DNA from 3 places in the Ideonella sp. FW305-24 genome. Region 1 is predicted to be linked to each of the others. Evidence: predicted binding sites of a transcription regulator. Region 1 holds the regulator's gene; each other region holds the start of a gene.
The links. Region 1 encodes FliA, which starts transcription of late flagellar genes. Its sites were predicted from a motif close to CTAAAGTTTNNNNNNNNNNNGCCGNTA; they were not measured.
Positions count from the first base shown of each region.

Region 2: the regulator FliA is predicted to act here: its motif matches at 2,726-2,752, upstream of fliD (flagellar filament capping protein FliD).
Region 3: the regulator FliA is predicted to act here: its motif matches at 1,608-1,634, upstream of motA (flagellar motor stator protein MotA).

Region 1 is NZ_JBYTAI010000016.1:108,147-113,416, reverse strand. Features, by position in the region: gene flhF (flagellar biosynthesis GTPase FlhF) at 1-1,017, shown strand, start outside; gene AC3WR5_RS29295 (MinD/ParA family ATP-binding protein) at 1,041-1,826, shown strand; gene AC3WR5_RS29290 (RNA polymerase sigma factor FliA) at 1,845-2,558, shown strand; gene AC3WR5_RS29285 (antibiotic biosynthesis monooxygenase) at 2,797-3,438, opposite strand; gene AC3WR5_RS29280 (helix-turn-helix domain-containing protein) at 3,549-4,523, opposite strand; gene AC3WR5_RS29275 (acyl-CoA dehydrogenase family protein) at 5,023-5,270, shown strand, end outside.
Region 2 is NZ_JBYTAI010000013.1:4,659-9,928, reverse strand. Features, by position in the region: gene AC3WR5_RS26055 (flagellin domain-containing protein) at 1-272, shown strand, start outside; gene AC3WR5_RS26050 (flagellin domain-containing protein) at 590-1,435, shown strand; gene AC3WR5_RS26045 (flagellin domain-containing protein) at 1,819-2,664, shown strand; gene fliD (flagellar filament capping protein FliD) at 2,804-4,255, shown strand; gene fliS (flagellar export chaperone FliS) at 4,479-4,913, shown strand; gene AC3WR5_RS26030 (flagellar protein FliT) at 4,965-5,264, shown strand.
Region 3 is NZ_JBYTAI010000013.1:23,950-29,219, forward strand. Features, by position in the region: gene AC3WR5_RS26110 (hypothetical protein) at 1-104, opposite strand, end outside; gene flhD (flagellar transcriptional regulator FlhD) at 464-787, shown strand; gene flhC (flagellar transcriptional regulator FlhC) at 867-1,535, shown strand; gene motA (flagellar motor stator protein MotA) at 1,900-2,757, shown strand; gene motB (flagellar motor protein MotB) at 2,860-3,798, shown strand; gene cheY (chemotaxis response regulator CheY) at 3,858-4,256, shown strand; gene AC3WR5_RS26140 (protein phosphatase CheZ) at 4,288-4,920, shown strand; gene AC3WR5_RS26145 (hypothetical protein) at 5,001-5,270, shown strand, end outside.

The DNA of each region.
Region 1 (5,270 bases):
CGCCAGCCCGATCACCTGGGCATGGACATTCCCACGCTGGGCGAGCCGGTCGGCCAGCAACGCGACCAGATCGACATGGTTAACGAGCTGCGCTCGATGAAGGGCCTGATCGAAGAACGCTTCGGCACGCTGGCCTTCATGGAAAAGCTGCAGCGCGAGCCGCGCCAGGCCGTGCTGTCGCAAAAGCTGATGGACTGCGGCTTCACGCCCGGCCTGACGCGCAAGCTGGTCGAGTCCCTGCCTGCCGGCACCAGCGACGAACTGACCTGGGCCACCACCGTGCTGGAGCGCAACCTGCTGACCGGTGAGCAAGAGCCGGCCCTGGAAGAGCAGGGCGGCGTGTTCGCGATGATCGGCTCCACCGGCGTGGGCAAGACCACCACCACCGCCAAGCTGGCCGCCGCCTTTGCCACCGCGCACGGCGCCAACCACCTCGGCCTGATCACGCTGGACGCTTACCGTGTTGGCGCCCACGAGCAGCTGCGCGCCTATGGCCGCATCCTCGGCGTGCCCGTCCACACCGCCCATGACCGCGCTTCGCTGGAAGACCTGCTGGACCTGCTGTCGGGCAAGAAGATGGTCCTGATCGACACCGCCGGCATGGCCCAGCGCGATGCGCGCTGCCGCGAACTGCTGGAGATGCTGCAGCACCGTTCCATCCAGCGCTTGCTGGTGGTGGACGCTTCGTCGCAAGGCGAAACCATTGACGACGTGATGACCGCCTGGCGCGCCGCGCAATGCAAGGGCGTGATCCTCTCCAAGCTCGACGAAGCCGTGAAGCTGGCCCCCGCGCTGGACGCCGTGATCCGCCACCGCATGAAGGTGCTGGGCGTGGCCAACGGCCAGCGCGTGCCGGAAGACTGGCACCGCCTGTCGGCCAACGCGCTGATGCACCGCGCGATGCGTGGCGGCGGCAGCGCGGCCTACCGAATCGATGCCAACGACGTGCAGCTGGTCTTCTCGGCCCTGCACCGCCCGGCCGCCGCGCCCGGTGCCGCGCCGATGCAGCGCCTGTAACCCCAGTGAATGCCAGTAGCCGTATGAACGCCTTCACCTCCAACGCTTCCACCACCGCCGACCAGGCCGATGGCCTGCGCCGCCTCTTTTCCGGCCAGCAGGTGCAGATCGTGCCGGTCGTCGCCAACCCGCATGTCGACATGGCCGCCGTGATGCTGGAGCGCCTCAGCCTGGCCTTTGCCGAGCTGGGTGCCCATGCCCTGGTGCTGGACGCCGCAGACAGCTCGCCGCTGCCCAACGAGCTGGTCGACATGGACCTGCCGTCCTGCATTGAACGCCTGGGCGACAGCGTTTCCTACCTGGCCGCCCGCGGCCTGCCGCGCCGCCATGTCAACAGCCGCGGCTCCAGCGAAGCCTGGCTGGCGGCGGTGGAACAGGCCGCGCCGTTTGCCCACGTCATCATCGTGCACGCCGAGGCGCGCGACCTGTGCCGCCTGCTGGGTGCGCGCGAGGTCTGCCCCATCCTGATGGCGGGGCTCGAATCGGTCAGCCTCACCGAGGCCTATGCCGCGATGAAGCTGCTCTCGCAGCGCCTGGGGCTGATGGCTTTTGACCTGCTGGTCGGCATGGCCTCGCGGCCGCGCCGCGCCGAGCGCGTGGCCGACCGCCTGTCCAGCTGCGCCGACAACTTCCTGGCCGCCGCAATGCGCAACTGGGCTGCGGTCGACCGTGACGTTTCCCTGAACAAGCCCGCCTCGCCCGAGTTGTCCCAGCTGGCGGAAGACCAGTTGACCGGTCTGGCCGCGCCTTCCTCCTTCGCCCCCAGCCCGGCACTTGCCGGCCAGGGCGCCTCACTTTCCCTGGATTGATAGACGGAGACTGCATTCATGTACACCGCCACCGGCCGTCTCGACGCCAATGCGTTGCTCAAGCAGTACAGCCCTCTGGTGCGCCGCCTCGCGCACCAGATGATTGCCAAGCTGCCTGCCAACGTCGAGATCGACGACCTGATACAGGTCGGCATGATCGGACTGAACGATGCGCTGGGCCGCTTCGACGTGGGCCAGGGCGTGCAGTTCGAGACCTTCGCCACCCAGCGCATCCGCGGCGCCATGCTCGACGAGTTGCGCGGCACCGACTGGATGAGCCGCGGCAACCGCCGCCAGCAGCGCGAGATCGAAGCCGCCGTGCATCGACTCGAACAGCAGCTGGGCCGCCCACCGCAGGAAAGCGAAATCGCCAAGGAAATGGGCGTCTCGCTGGACGCCTACCAGGACACGCTGACCAAGGTGCGCGGCACCCAGCTGGTCTACCTGGAAGACATGTCGGGCGACGAAGGCGGCGACGAGTACCTGGACCGCCACGTGGCCGACGCGGAAGCCAACCCGCTGGCCATGCTGCAGGACCACCGCATGCGCGAGGCCCTGGTCGAAGCCATCAAGAACCTGCCCGAGCGCGAACAGTACGTGATGAGCATGTACTACGAGCACGACATGAACCTGAAGGAAATCGCCGCCGTGCTCGGCGTCACCGAATCCCGCGTCTGCCAGCTGCACAGCCAATCCATCGCCCGCCTGCGGGTCAAGCTGCGCGCCTGGTAAGCCCCCGTTTTTTCGGCCGTGCCTTGCGCACGGCCAGCCCCGTCGAAAGAGCCGTTGTTGGGAACCAGTGGCACAACCACCAGGCAGTCCTCGGCACTCTGATGTTGGCAGTCTCAACCCACCCGGGTTGATCGCATTGTTTTCGTGTTGACTCCTCCTCCGACTTGCGAAAAGTCGTTAGAGCCCCGCGCTGATGTCCGGCCCGGGGCTTTCTTTTTGGGCGGCCCGTGCCGCGTGCCTACCGCGACAGCCAGCGCGACAGCAGGCGGGTGTAGCGCGGCATGATCAGGTAGGTCATCAGGAGCACGGTGGCGGTGGAGACGGCCAGGTTGCCGGCCAGGCGGCCCCAAGGTGTGGGCCAGCCGTGGACCAGGGGGCCGATCAGCAGGCCGAGCGCGGTGGTCAGCGGATAGATCACCGACAGCGTGGCCAGCGCCTGCTTCGCGCGGCGTGGCGCCGGCATGGCGGCGCGCGGCTCGAACCAGAATTCCAGTCCGGTGACGGTCTTCACTTCCTCCGGGCCGGTCAGCATGGGCTCGGCTTCTCGGAGCAGCGCCTGGCGCGCCTCGGAGCGAAACCAGTCGTCGGCATGGGCGATGGTGTCGAACTGGATGGTGATCGTGTAGAGCGTCTCGCCTGGCGACGGCGGAATGACGTGGGCGCCTCTGTGGCCGGGAAAGCGGGCGGCAACCAGGATGATGCGGTGCAGCCAGGCCTCATAGTCGCCGCGCCGGGCGGGGTCCACACGCTGGCGGATCACCGCGGTGATCATTTCGGCCTGAGGCAGTTCGCTGGCCACGACCTGAAGCAGGTCTGCAGAGCGCAGTTCCGGGCGTCTTTCATCGGTGGCATGTGCCGGGGGAATGCGAGCGGTGTCCATGCCGCACTGTGGGCGCAAAAGGCCCGGCCAGGCTTCGGCCAAATGGCCGATGCAGCCCTCCCCACTGCGGTGGATTTGCGCAAGAAGTGGCCAGCGCCCGCCTCAGGCTCTCAGCGGTCGTCTTCCCGAGCGGCAGCCTGGCCGGCAGCGAACCCGCGCGGAGAGACGCCGAAGCGCTGCTTGAACAGCCGGGAGAAGTGCGAGGCGTCGTTGAAGCCCCAGCGCAAGGCCACCGCCAGGACGCCCGGATGGCCGGGTCTGCGCAGGTCGCTGGCGCTGCGCTGCAGGCGCAGCTCCCGGATCAGGCTGCTGACGGACAGCGGCGCCTCCTCGAACAGGCCGTAGAGCGTGCGGCGGGAAACCCGGAAGCGCGCGGCAAGCTGGTCCGGCCCGAGCTGTGGCTCCATCAGGTGGTCGGCAATGTAGGTCTCGACCGCCTGGCGAAAGGCTGCGCGCACCGGCAGCCGGTCCTGTTCCTGGGCCTCCAGCGTCGCGCCCAGCGCGGTGGTGATGATGCCGTTGAGCGCGGCGCTGAGCCCGTCCTGCGCGCTGATGCTGGTGGCGGCGCCCACCTGTTCCAGCGACCGGGCGAAGCGGGCTGCGACCAGGCCCAGCCCGGTCTGTCCGCTGACGCAGCGTGCAGTCGCCTGGTGCGGTGCCGCGAGCCGGGACACAAGCTGGTTCCTGGGGATGCGGAACGACAGCACGCGCCAGTCCTCACGGAAGTCGAGGAAATACGGCCGCGTGCTGTCCACGATCGAGAAGTCGCCAGGCGATACCAGCGTTTCCTGGCCATCCTGGCGAACCACGCACGAGCCTTCCAACTGGAAGTTCGCGAAGCAGAACTCGACCGGATTGCGGCGGATCTCGTCCCAGCGGCGCTGGACGAACTGGCTGCGTGAGAACACGCGGGTCTGCATGCTCAGCGAGAGCGGGCTGGAACTGGCCTCGCCGGTGAAATCGGGCCCTGGGTCGCTTTGCTTGAGGACGGGATTGAGCGAAACAAAGGCCTGGCAGAGGACCTCGCGCCAGTAGCTGAATCGCTCGTGCTGCGCACAGGCTTCGGTGGTCCAGACCCGCTGCATTGCTGGCTACTCCGCGGGCACACGCGCGGCCCATGTCAGGCGCGGGCGCCGCTCGGCGGTGGCGCGGCATGGCATGCCGTTCAAGCGCGTCATGTGGGTGCTCGCTTTGCACAGATCGTCAACTGGCCTTGCACGAAAAGACAACTCATGGCGTGACGGGCTTGCAGCGTGTGCCCATGCTGTGCACGAGGCGCGCGCAGGCTGCGTCATCTCGGTGCAGCCTTTTCGCACGCCGGTGCGGTGGCAGGTGGCGCAGGCCCGGATCCAGGCGCCTGCGGACCGAAAAGATGCAAGGTCCGGGCCAGAGCACGGAGGCCATCGCGTGCCGGCGGTGGCGCGAACGGGCGTGCCCGCGCCTTGGCGAGAGCGGTGGAGGGCGGCGCTGCCGTGCTTGCGCGAATCATCAATTGGGCCTGCATGGACTGGCGAGATGACAGCAGACCCCCTGCCTACGATCCATCGTCGCTTTCCCCAACTCCCGCAAGAAAGGTCGTTTCGCATGGCTATCGATTTCCAGCTCTCCGAGGCGCAGCAGGGCCTGCAAATGGGCGCGCGTGCGTTCGGTGCCGAGGTCCTGCGCAAGGTCGCGCCCACCATCGCCCCGATCCCCCGGCCCGAGGACCGGTTCTACGCCACGCGCCCGTTCTACAAGGCCATGGCCGACGCCGGTTTCGTCAAGGCGCTGCTGCCGGCCTCGATCGGCGGCACCGCACTCAGCACGCTGGACTTCGCTTTGGCAGCCGAAGA
Region 2 (5,270 bases), on a different contig from region 1:
CCTCGGTGATCGACGACATCGACACCGCCCTGGACACGGTCAACAACCAGCGCGCGACCTTCGGTGCGACGCAAAGCCGCTTCGACGCCGTGATCTCCCAGCTGCAGCAGGGCGTGGAGGCGCAGAGCGCCGCCCGCGGCCGCATCATGGACGCCGACTTCGCGACCGAAACCGCCAACATGAGCCGCGCCCAGATCCTGCAGCAGGCAGGCACTGCGATGGTCGCCCAGGCGAACCAGCTGCCCCAGCAAGTGCTGTCGCTGCTTCGATGACGCCAAGGCGGCCCAGCAAGGGTCGCAGGTTGAACCGGTTCTTTCCGAACCGGCCTGAGCCCACTGAATTCCCGAACCGGCGTTGCCAGGACGCTGCTTCGGGGTGCAGGCGCAGATAGTCCTAAAGGTTCCAAAAGTCGCATCCGATATCCCACTCACAGGACGCAAACAACGGTGTCCTGTAGGTCCGGTGAGATGGCCAAGGGTCAGGCAAATGAGTAGTTGCCCGACCGGAGGAGCACCCGGCGCTTAGGCGAAAGACGAACCGCCGGTGCTTTAACCGGAAGACTTTTGGAACCCATTCTGGAGTAACTATCATGGCTCAAACCATCAATACCAACGTTGCCTCGCTGAACGCTCAACGCAACCTGGCTTCTTCGCAATCGTCGCTGTCCACCTCGATGCAGCGCCTGTCTTCGGGCATGCGCATCAACTCGGCCAAGGACGACGCCGCTGGCCTGTCGATCGCCGAACGGATGAATTCGCAGGTTCGCGGCATGAACGTCGCGATCCGCAATGCCAACGACGGCATTTCGCTGGCGCAGACCGCTGAAGGTGCACTGGCCAAGGTGGGCGACTCGCTGCAACGCATGCGTGAACTGGCAGTGCAGGCACGCAACGCCACCAACACCAGCTCCGACAAGGATTCGCTGAACAAGGAATTCGGCCAGCTGCAGGAAGAAATCACCCGTGTGATGGGGGGTACCTCCTTCAACGGCAAGCACATGCTGGGCGCCGATGCGACCGCCATGACCTTCCAGATCGGCGCGAACACCAGCGCGGACGACACCATCACCGTGAACACCACCAACATGGTGACGAACACGGACATGATCGCTGTCACCGGCTCGTCGGCTGCCATCGATGCAAGCGCCACCTCGGGTGCCCTGGCGACGGTGATCGACAACATCGACACCGCCATCAACACGGTGAACGACCAGCGCGCCACCTTCGGTGCCACGCAAAGCCGCTTCGACGCGGTGATCGCCAACCTGCAGCAAGGCGTGGAATCGCAAAGCGCAGCCCGCGGCCGCATCATGGACGCTGACTTCGCGACGGAAACCGCGAACATGAGCCGCGCCCAGATCCTGCAGCAGGCCGGCACCGCGATGGTCGCCCAGGCCAACCAGCTGCCGCAGCAGGTCCTGCGTCTGCTGCAGTAAACAAAGGGCTGAGGAAGCCGGCGACACGGGGGCGACCCCGGCCTCGCTGGCCTCCTTCTGAACATTGGCTCCCCATCCGCACCCGGCTTTTGGCCGGGTTCGGCATCCCGGCGAAAGCCAGGATGGAAGAAGACCCGATTCGGCTTGCATTTCGCGGCTTTGCAGATCGGGCACTGCTTTGAGAATCACACCTAACGCATCGCCCTTGCTCGGGCGGCGTGGTCCGGAAGCACTGACGAGTCCGGTGCCGTGTCAATCCGACGCGGCGCTTTTCGACGGTGATCGAGTGCCGGGCTGTAGGGCCCGCGGCGGTTTCAAACCCGCAGCGGTTCATGCAAGCCGGCACGTTCGCCGGGTGTGGTTGATTCTTGAGGAGTGCTCACATGCCGCAGACCATTAACACGAACATCGCTTCGCTCAACGCGCAGCGAAACCTGAACATGTCGCAGTCGTCGTTGCAGACGTCGATGCAGCGACTGTCGTCCGGCATGCGTGTCAATTCCGCCAAGGATGACGCTGCAGGCCTGGCGATTGCAGAACGCATGAACTCGCAGGTGCGCGGCATGAACGTTGCGATCCGCAACGCGAATGACGGCATCTCGCTCTCGCAGACCGCGGAAGGCGCTTTGTCCAAGGTGGGCGACGCGTTGCAGCGCATGCGGGAACTGGCTGTCCAGGCACGAAACTCGACGAACTCGAGTTCCGACAAGGATTCGCTGAACAAGGAATTCACCCAGCTGCAGTCGGAAATCAACCGCGTGCTGGGTGGCACGACCTTCAACGGCAAGCACATCCTGGGCGCCGATGCGACGACGCTGACCTTCCAGATCGGCGCCAACACGACGACCGACGACGTGATCGACGTGGCGACGACCAACATGGCGACGTCCAGCGACATCACCACGGTCACCTCGACCAGCGCGGTGATCGATGCTGCGGCGACGTCAGGCGCGATTGCCGATGTGATCAACAACATCGACGCGGCCATCGACACGGTCAACAACACCCGTGCGACCTTCGGTGCGACCCAGAGCCGCTTCGACGCGATCATCTCCAACCTGCAGCAATCGGTCGAGAACCAGGCCGCCGCGCGCAGCCGGATCATGGACGCCGACTACGCGCAGGAAACCGCCAACATGAGCCGCGCGCAGATCCTGCAGCAGGCCGGCACGGCGATGGTGGCCCAGGCCAACCAGCTGCCGCAGTCGGTGCTGAAGCTGCTGGGCTGATCTCCGGCCGGGGGCCGCGCAAACGCGGCGCGACGCCGGCTTTCTTTCCGGTGCGCAGCCCCTCAAGTTCGTGGTGCTCGCGCCGACATTGTTGTCACAGAACCGGTGATTCCTCGCCGGACAGAAGGACGGGCCGACCATGACCAGCAGCACTCTTTCCTCGATGGGCGTTGGCTCCGGGCTGGACGTCACTTCCATCATCAAGTCGCTGATGGCGGTCGAGCACAGGCCGGTTGACCTGCTGGCCACCGAGCAGACGACGCTCAGCACCACGCTGTCCTCGATGGGCAAGATGCAGAGCTATGCCTCGACCATGGGCGACAAGGCCCAGGCGCTGGCCGACCTCAGCCTGTGGTCGAAGAAGAGTTTCACTTCCAGCGACAGCACGGCCGTTGCCGGCTCGGCCGAAGATGGCACAGCCGCTGGCAGCTATTCCGTCTCCGTGCAGGCCCTGGCCTCGTCCCAGACGCTCACCTCGGGCGCGTTTTCGTCTTCCAGCGCAACGCTGAGCGAAGGCACGTTGACGATCGAACTGGGCACCTGGGGCAGCGGCAGTCCTGCGAGTGGCTTCACTGCCAAGGATGGCAGCAGCGCGCTGAACATCACCATCGGCCCGGACGACACCAGCCTGACGTCCGTTCGGGACAAGATCAACGCGGCGGGTGCCGGCGTCACGGCCAGCATCGTCACTGACGCCAACGGCTCGCGCCTGTCGCTGCGCTCCACTGCCACCGGCGCCGAGAACGGCTTCCGCATCACGGCAAGCGAAACCAGTGACGATGGCGATGCCGGCACCGGTCTGTCGGCACTGGCTTATGACGCCACCGCTTCCAGCAACACGATGACGCGCAACCTGGCGGCCGGCAATGCCAAAGCCACGGTCAACGGCATCCAGGTCGAGTCCAGCACCAACACCTTCAGCACCGTGGCCGAAGGCGTGACCTTCACCGTGGGCAAAGTGACGGGTGACGCGACCACCGAGATCACCATCACCGACAACACCGACGCGGTGACCACCGGCATCAAGGATTTCGTCAAGGCCTTCAATGACTTGGCCAGCTACATCAAGGACCAGACCAAGTACGACGAAACGGCCAAGAAGGGCGCGCCGCTGCAGGGTGACCGCACCGCCATCGGCTTCCAGTGGCAGATGCGCGGCATCATCAACGACGGCACCAAGGCCTCGTCTTCGCTGTCGCACCTGTCCGACATCGGCATCTCCATGGCCGCGGACGGCACCCTGAAGCTGGACAGCGCGAAGCTTGAAACTGCGATGAAGAATCCGGCCGAGGTGCGCAAGGCGCTGGCCACCGACGGCGCCGATGCCGATAGCTCCGGCTTCATGGATCGCTTCCGCGACCTTGCCGACGCCGCCACCGCTTCGGACGGCAGCCTGCAGACCCGGCAGGATGCGCTGAACGCCGCGATCAAACGCAACCAGTCGCAGCAGGACTCGATGGAGGCCCGTTTGGTCGGCGTCCAGGCCCGCTACGAGGCCCAGTACCAGGCGCTGGACACGCAGATGGCGTCGCTCAACGCCTTGTCGTCCTATGTCACCCAGCAGATGGCGGCCTTGTCGTCGTCGTCCTGAGCGCCGGAAAGATAGGTACTTTCCCTAGATTCATGTCATCGAAGGCGCCTGCGGGCGCCTTTTTTCATGGGCTTTCCAGGGCCGTTCCACAGAGGGAAAAGCCCCTGGATCTGTCTTGAAACTGTCCGGAAACCCGGGGTGATACGGGAGATCGGTCCGCCTCAAGTGCCCGCACGGGGCACCGATAAACAACACAAGCGGAACAACAAACGGACTTCACAAAATGTTCACCCCCAGCTTCTCCTACGCGCTCGGCCAAGCCGGTGCCATGGCCCACGCCTACCGCCGCGTGAGTGTCGAGACCAGCATCGTCGATGCTTCGCCGCACAAACTGGTGGAGATGTTGTTCGACGGCTTCATGGAATCCGTCAGCCAGGCCCGCGGCTACATGCGCTCTGGCGAGATCGAGTCCAAGGGCAAGGCCATCAGCCGTGCCGCCCGCATCGTCGAAGAAGGGCTGAAGGCCGGCCTAAACCTGAAGGATGGCGGCCGCCTGGCGCTGGACCTGCAGTCGCTCTACGCCTACCTGACCATGCGCCTGACGCTGGCCAACATCCGCAACGACGAAAAGATCCTCGATGAGTGCGCCTCGCTCGTCGATCCCCTGCGCCAAGCCTGGAAGGCCATTGGCCCTCAGGTCCACCAAGGCCTGAACTGAGCCGTGCGTTTTGACACGCCGAGACCCGACACGACATGCCGGAACACTGAAATGAGCACCAACTTGCTGAACTTTTACGAGGCGATCGAACGCGCCAGCGCCGACATGGTCGAAGCCGCCCGCGTTGGCAACTGGGATGAAGTCGTCAAGCTCGAAGGCGCTTGCGCCGTCCTGATTGCCCAGTTGAAGAACGCTGCCCACTCCGAATCGCTGCAGGCCGAGGAAAGCAAGGTCAAGTCGCGCATCATGCAGCGCATCTTGCTGAACGATGCCGAGATCCGCCATCTGGCCGAGCCCTGGCTGGACGACCTCGACCAGATGATGACCGGCCGCAGCAAGACGCTGCACTGAGCGGCT
Region 3 (5,270 bases), on a different contig from region 1:
AACCAGGACAGCGCATAGTCGAAGTTCTGCTGCTCCAGGCGTTCGATGGTGTGCGGATGCAGGGAGCCGGGACCCGCGCGGTAGAGGATCAGATAGGGTTTCACGGAGGCGCTCCTGGGTTGTCTCTGGCTGGCATGTGGCGCCATGCGGGCGGGCCGCGAGGCGTGAAGCCAGTCTAGGAGCGCACTTGAGCCGGCAAAGCGCCGATGTGAGAGCGCTTTTCGGGGCATCTCGCGGCTGCACAAGTGGCCCGCGGTTTGCCCGGAGAGGGCGGGTTTTGGGCGCTTTGCAGGAGACCCTGCCGCCAGCGTGTAGGAATTTGCCTGACACGCGGATAGTGAAAACGGGGACTCAAGCCGCGGAAGTACCCCGATGTTTCTGCTTTGTATCCATCCCTACAGTTCACTCCATCGCATCTTGATCTTCACCCGGCAAGCCGCCAGCCACTCTTAGGAGCAGACACATGGACACCAACCAAATCCTCGCCGAGATCCGCGAAGCCAACCTGTCTTACCTGATGCTGGCCCAGAGCCTGATCCGCTCAGACCGCGAACAAGCCCTGTTCCGCCTGGGTGTTTCGGAAGAGACCGCCAACCTGATCAGCGCGCTGACCCCGGCGCAGATGATGAAGATCGCCACCGGCAACACGCTGCTGTGCCGCTTCCGCATGGACGACGACCTGGTCTGGGGCCTGCTGACCAGCCACGGCAAGTCGGCCTCGAACGACAGCGTGTCTCGCCTGCATGCCTCGATCCTGATGGCCGGCCGCCATCAAGAGGCGGCCTGACCTGATGTCCCTGGTCCGGCGGGTTGCCGGACAGCCTTGACACCGATACAGATCAAATCAACAGGACGGAGAGAAGACCATGGCCCGCAGCAAAAGCATCCTGACAGAAGCACGGCAGATCGAACGTGCCGTCATCCTGATCAACCTGGGCGCCCGCCTGCAGGTGCTGGAATCTGAAACCGACCTGTCCTACGAGCGCCTGCTGCGCCTGTACAAGGAAGTCTCTGGCAAGAGCCCGTCCAAGGGCCAGTTGCCCTTCTCCACCGACTGGTTCATGACCTGGCAGCCCAACATCCACGCCAGCCTGTTCCTGAACATCCACGAGTACCTGAACAAGACCTCGGAACTCGAAGAGATCGACACCGTCATCAAGGCCTACCAGCTCTACCTGGAGCAGACCGCTTCGCAAGGCCTGGAGCCCATGCTCTCCGTCACCCGCGCCTGGCGCCTGGTCAAGTTCGTCGACAACGGCATGCTGACCATGACCAAGTGCACCGGCTGCGGCGGCCATTACGTGACCCACCCGCACGAGATCGCCCGCCACTTCATCTGCGGCCTGTGCAACCCGCCGGCCCGCGCCGGCAAGGGCCGCCAGGCAGGCGCCCTGCAGCTGCCCAGCGCGGCCGAGCGCGTGCAGCAAAGCCAGCAGGAAGCCAGCGCCCTTGCCGCAGCGGCCGCCGCAGCAGACGAAGCGGACCTGGTGCTCAGCAACGGCAAGGTGATCGATTCGTCGGCCGAAGCCCACTGACGCCACCGCCACCCTGACCCCCACCGAATTCCCGACCCGGCAGCAATTTCCCTGGCATCAACCCGAGCCCGGCTCAAGTTCACGCCGCCGCTGCCGAAGAACCCCTTACGCAGTGCCTGCTTCCCGCAGGACCCCGCTGCAGCGTTTCATGCTTGTCTCCTCCTAGCACTCCCCTGTGCTTTCCTGGCGGACTCCCTGGCGGAGCCCGCCATTTTTCTTTGGGGAGGCGACTTCGCTGCCTGTCGCCGTGGCTTTGGGCTGCTTTTCCGCCTTTCCGCAAGTCTCAAGCCGGCGATGCTCAGCGCCGATATGTTCGCCAAGGGTCGCACTCCTGGCGACTCCACGAGATTCGGAACTCCACACCATGTTCGTCATCGTCGGTTGGCTGCTCGCCATCGGTTGCATCTTCGGCGTGTACATCGCGCACGGGGGCAACATCGGGGTGATCCTGCACGCCCTGCCCTTTGAAATGCTGACCATCTTTGGTGGCGCGATTGGCGCCATGGTGGCCAACAACCAGCCCAAAGTGCTGAAGGCCACGATGAAGGGGCTGGGTGCCTGCTTCAAGGGCTCGAAGTACTCCAAGGCCCGCGCGATGGAGCTGCTGGCGCTGCTGTTCGAGATCCTGCAGAAGGCCCGCAAGGAAGGCCTGATGTCGATCGAGAAGGATGTGGAAGATCCGCACAACTCGCCGCTGTTCCAGAAATTCCCGGTGGTGGGCCATGACCACCACGTGACCGAATTCATCACCGACTACCTGCGCATGATGGTCTCGGGCAACCTGAATGCCCACGAGATCGAGTCGCTGATGGACACCGAACTCGAAACCCACCACCACGAGGCGCACGGCGCTTCGGCGGCCATCGCCCGGCTGGCCGGCGCGCTGCCCGCCTTCGGCATCGTGGCTGCGGTGCTGGGTGTCGTGAACACCATGGGCTCGGTGGGCCAGCCGCCCGCGGTGCTGGGCGGCATGATCGGCTCGGCGCTGGTCGGTACCTTCCTGGGCATCTTGCTGGCCTACGGCTTTGCCGAACCGCTGGCGGGCCTGCTGGAACAGAAGATCGACGAAGACGGCAAGGAACTGCAATGCATCAAGACCACGCTGCTGGCCTCGATGCAGGGCTACGCACCGCAGGTCGCCATCGAATTCGGCCGCAAGGTCCTGTACTCCACCGAGCGCCCGACCTTCGGCGAGCTCGAAAGCCACGTCAAGAAGAAATGACAGCCCCCAAGACGCTGAGTACAGCGTCGCCCCCCCGAGGGGGAGCGGCTGCCTTGGGGCGGCCCGGCGGCAGCCAACTCTTCACCAACGGAGACCTGAGCCATGGCGGGTGATGCGAAAAAGCTCCAGCCCATCATCATCAAGCGCGTCAAGAAGGGCGGCCATGGCGCCCATGGCGGCGCCTGGAAGATTGCCTACGCCGACTTCGTGACGGCGATGATGGCCTTCTTCCTGCTGATGTGGCTGCTGGGCTCCACGACCGAGGGCGACAAGAAAGGCCTGCAGGACTTCTTCCAGTCGCCGCTGAAGGTGGCGATGGGCGGTGGCTCCGGTGCCGGCGATGCGTCGTCCGTCATCAAGGGCGGCGGCGAGGACCTCACCCGCAGCGGCGGCCAGGTCAAGCGCGGCGACATCGAAGCCGGCAAGCGCACCTTCAACCTGCAGGCGCTGAAAGCCGAGCAGCTGCGCGCCGAGGCCGGGCGGCTGCAGGAACTGAAGGCCAACATCGAGCAGCGCATGGGCGCCAGCGAGAAGCTCAAGGCCCTGTCCTCGCAGATCCGGCTGGACATGACACGCGACGGGCTGCGCATCCAGATCGTCGACGACCAGAACCGGCCGATGTTCGACTCCGGCAGCGCCATCGTCAAACCCTACATGCGAGAACTCCTGCGCGCGATCGGCGAGGTCTTGAGCGACGTGCCCAACCTGCTGACCGTGGAAGGCCACACCGATGCCACCCCCTTCCCCGGCGGGGAACGCGGCTACAGCAACTGGGAGCTCTCGGCCGACCGGGCGAACGCTTCGAGACGGGAGCTGATGGCCGGCGGCCTGGCCGAAAACCGCGTGCTGCGGGTGCAGGGCCTGGCCTTCAGCCAGCCCTTCAACCGGCAGGACCCCACTGACCCGAGCAACCGACGCATCTCGATCATCGTGATGAACCGGGAAGCCGAAGACCGTGTGTTCAAGACCGCGCCGGAGCCTCTGCCGGAAGCCGCGCCGGCCACGGCGCCGGAGGCGGCCGAAGAAAAGCCTTCACATTGAACTCAAGTGTGCCCACCCCCCGCCGATAACGCTCTCAAGACCGCCGAGAGGAACCCGACATGAGCAACCCCACCGACCTGAAATTCCTTGTTGTTGACGATTTCTCCACCATGCGGCGCATCGTGCGCGGCCTGTTGAAGGAAATGGGCTGCAACAACGTCGAGGAGGCCGAAGACGGCCAAGTCGCGTTGAACATCCTGAAAGGCGCGAAGTTCGACTTCGTCGTCAGCGACATCAACATGCCCAACATGAACGGCTTCGACCTGTTGAAGGCCATCAAGGCCGACGACACCCTGAAGCACCTGCCGGTGCTGATGGTGACCGCCGAAGCGCGCAAGGAAGACATCGTGCTGGCCGCCCAAAGCGGCGCCGCCGGCTACATCGTCAAGCCTTTCACCAAGGCAACGCTGGAAGAAAAAGTCCAGAAGATCATGCAGAAGCTGGCCGCCACGGCCTGATGCGATCACCCCAAACAACAGGGACCCAGCCATGAAAATGGAAGATCTGACCGCCGTGGCACCCGTCGAGCCCTTGATGGTCTCGCCGGAAGTGTTTCAGCAACTCGGCAACATCACCCGCGTGCTGCACGACACCATGCAGCAACTGGGCGTGATGCCCAAGCTGCAAACCGCCACAGACGGCCTGCCCGACGCCCGCAGCCGGCTGACCTACATCGCCACCAAGACGGCAGAAGCCGCCAACAAGGTGCTGAACTCGGTCGACCAGGCCAAGACCGACCATGCCCGCATCACCGAACTGACGCGCGACATGGCAGCGGCCATCGTGGCCGACCCGGTTCGCGCCGTGGCCTCCGGCTCGGTGATGAATTTCGTCAAGGAAGTCGAAGGCGCCACCTCGCGCATCGACAACCACCTGACCGACATCATGATGGCGCAGGACTTCCATGACCTGACCGGCCAGGTGGTGGCCAAGGTGGTGACGCTGGCCAACGACCTGGAAGACAGCCTGGTCAAGCTGCTGGTGCAAGTCATTCCGCCGGAACAGCGCGAGAAGATCGAGCCGCAGATGCTGCAAGGCCCGGTGGTGAACGCCGAAGGTCGCACCGACGTCGTCACCAACCAGGGTGAAGTCGACGATTTGCTGGCCAGCCTGGGCTTCTGAGCCCCGCCTGCATCCACCTGACAAACGCGCCCCACCCCGGGCGCGTTTTGCCATCCGCCGCCCTCCTTCCCGCCACGCCCATGAGCGACACAGCAGACCCCGCTGCCGCCGCAGCAACCGCCGAAGCAGAAGACCTTGACGCACCCGTGGCGCAGGCCCTGGCCTGGCTGCTGCCGCAGCACCGGGCCACGCCAGCCGACGCGCTGCAACGCATCCGCGTGATCTGCCAGCGGGCCGGCAGCGAGCTCTACCCTGCGCTGCTGCTGGTGCTGGCCACGCATCAGTCGGTGCCGCGCGAGATCCTGGCCGCTGCCATCAAGCAGTTCCGCCGCGACTGCGACGCCTTCAGC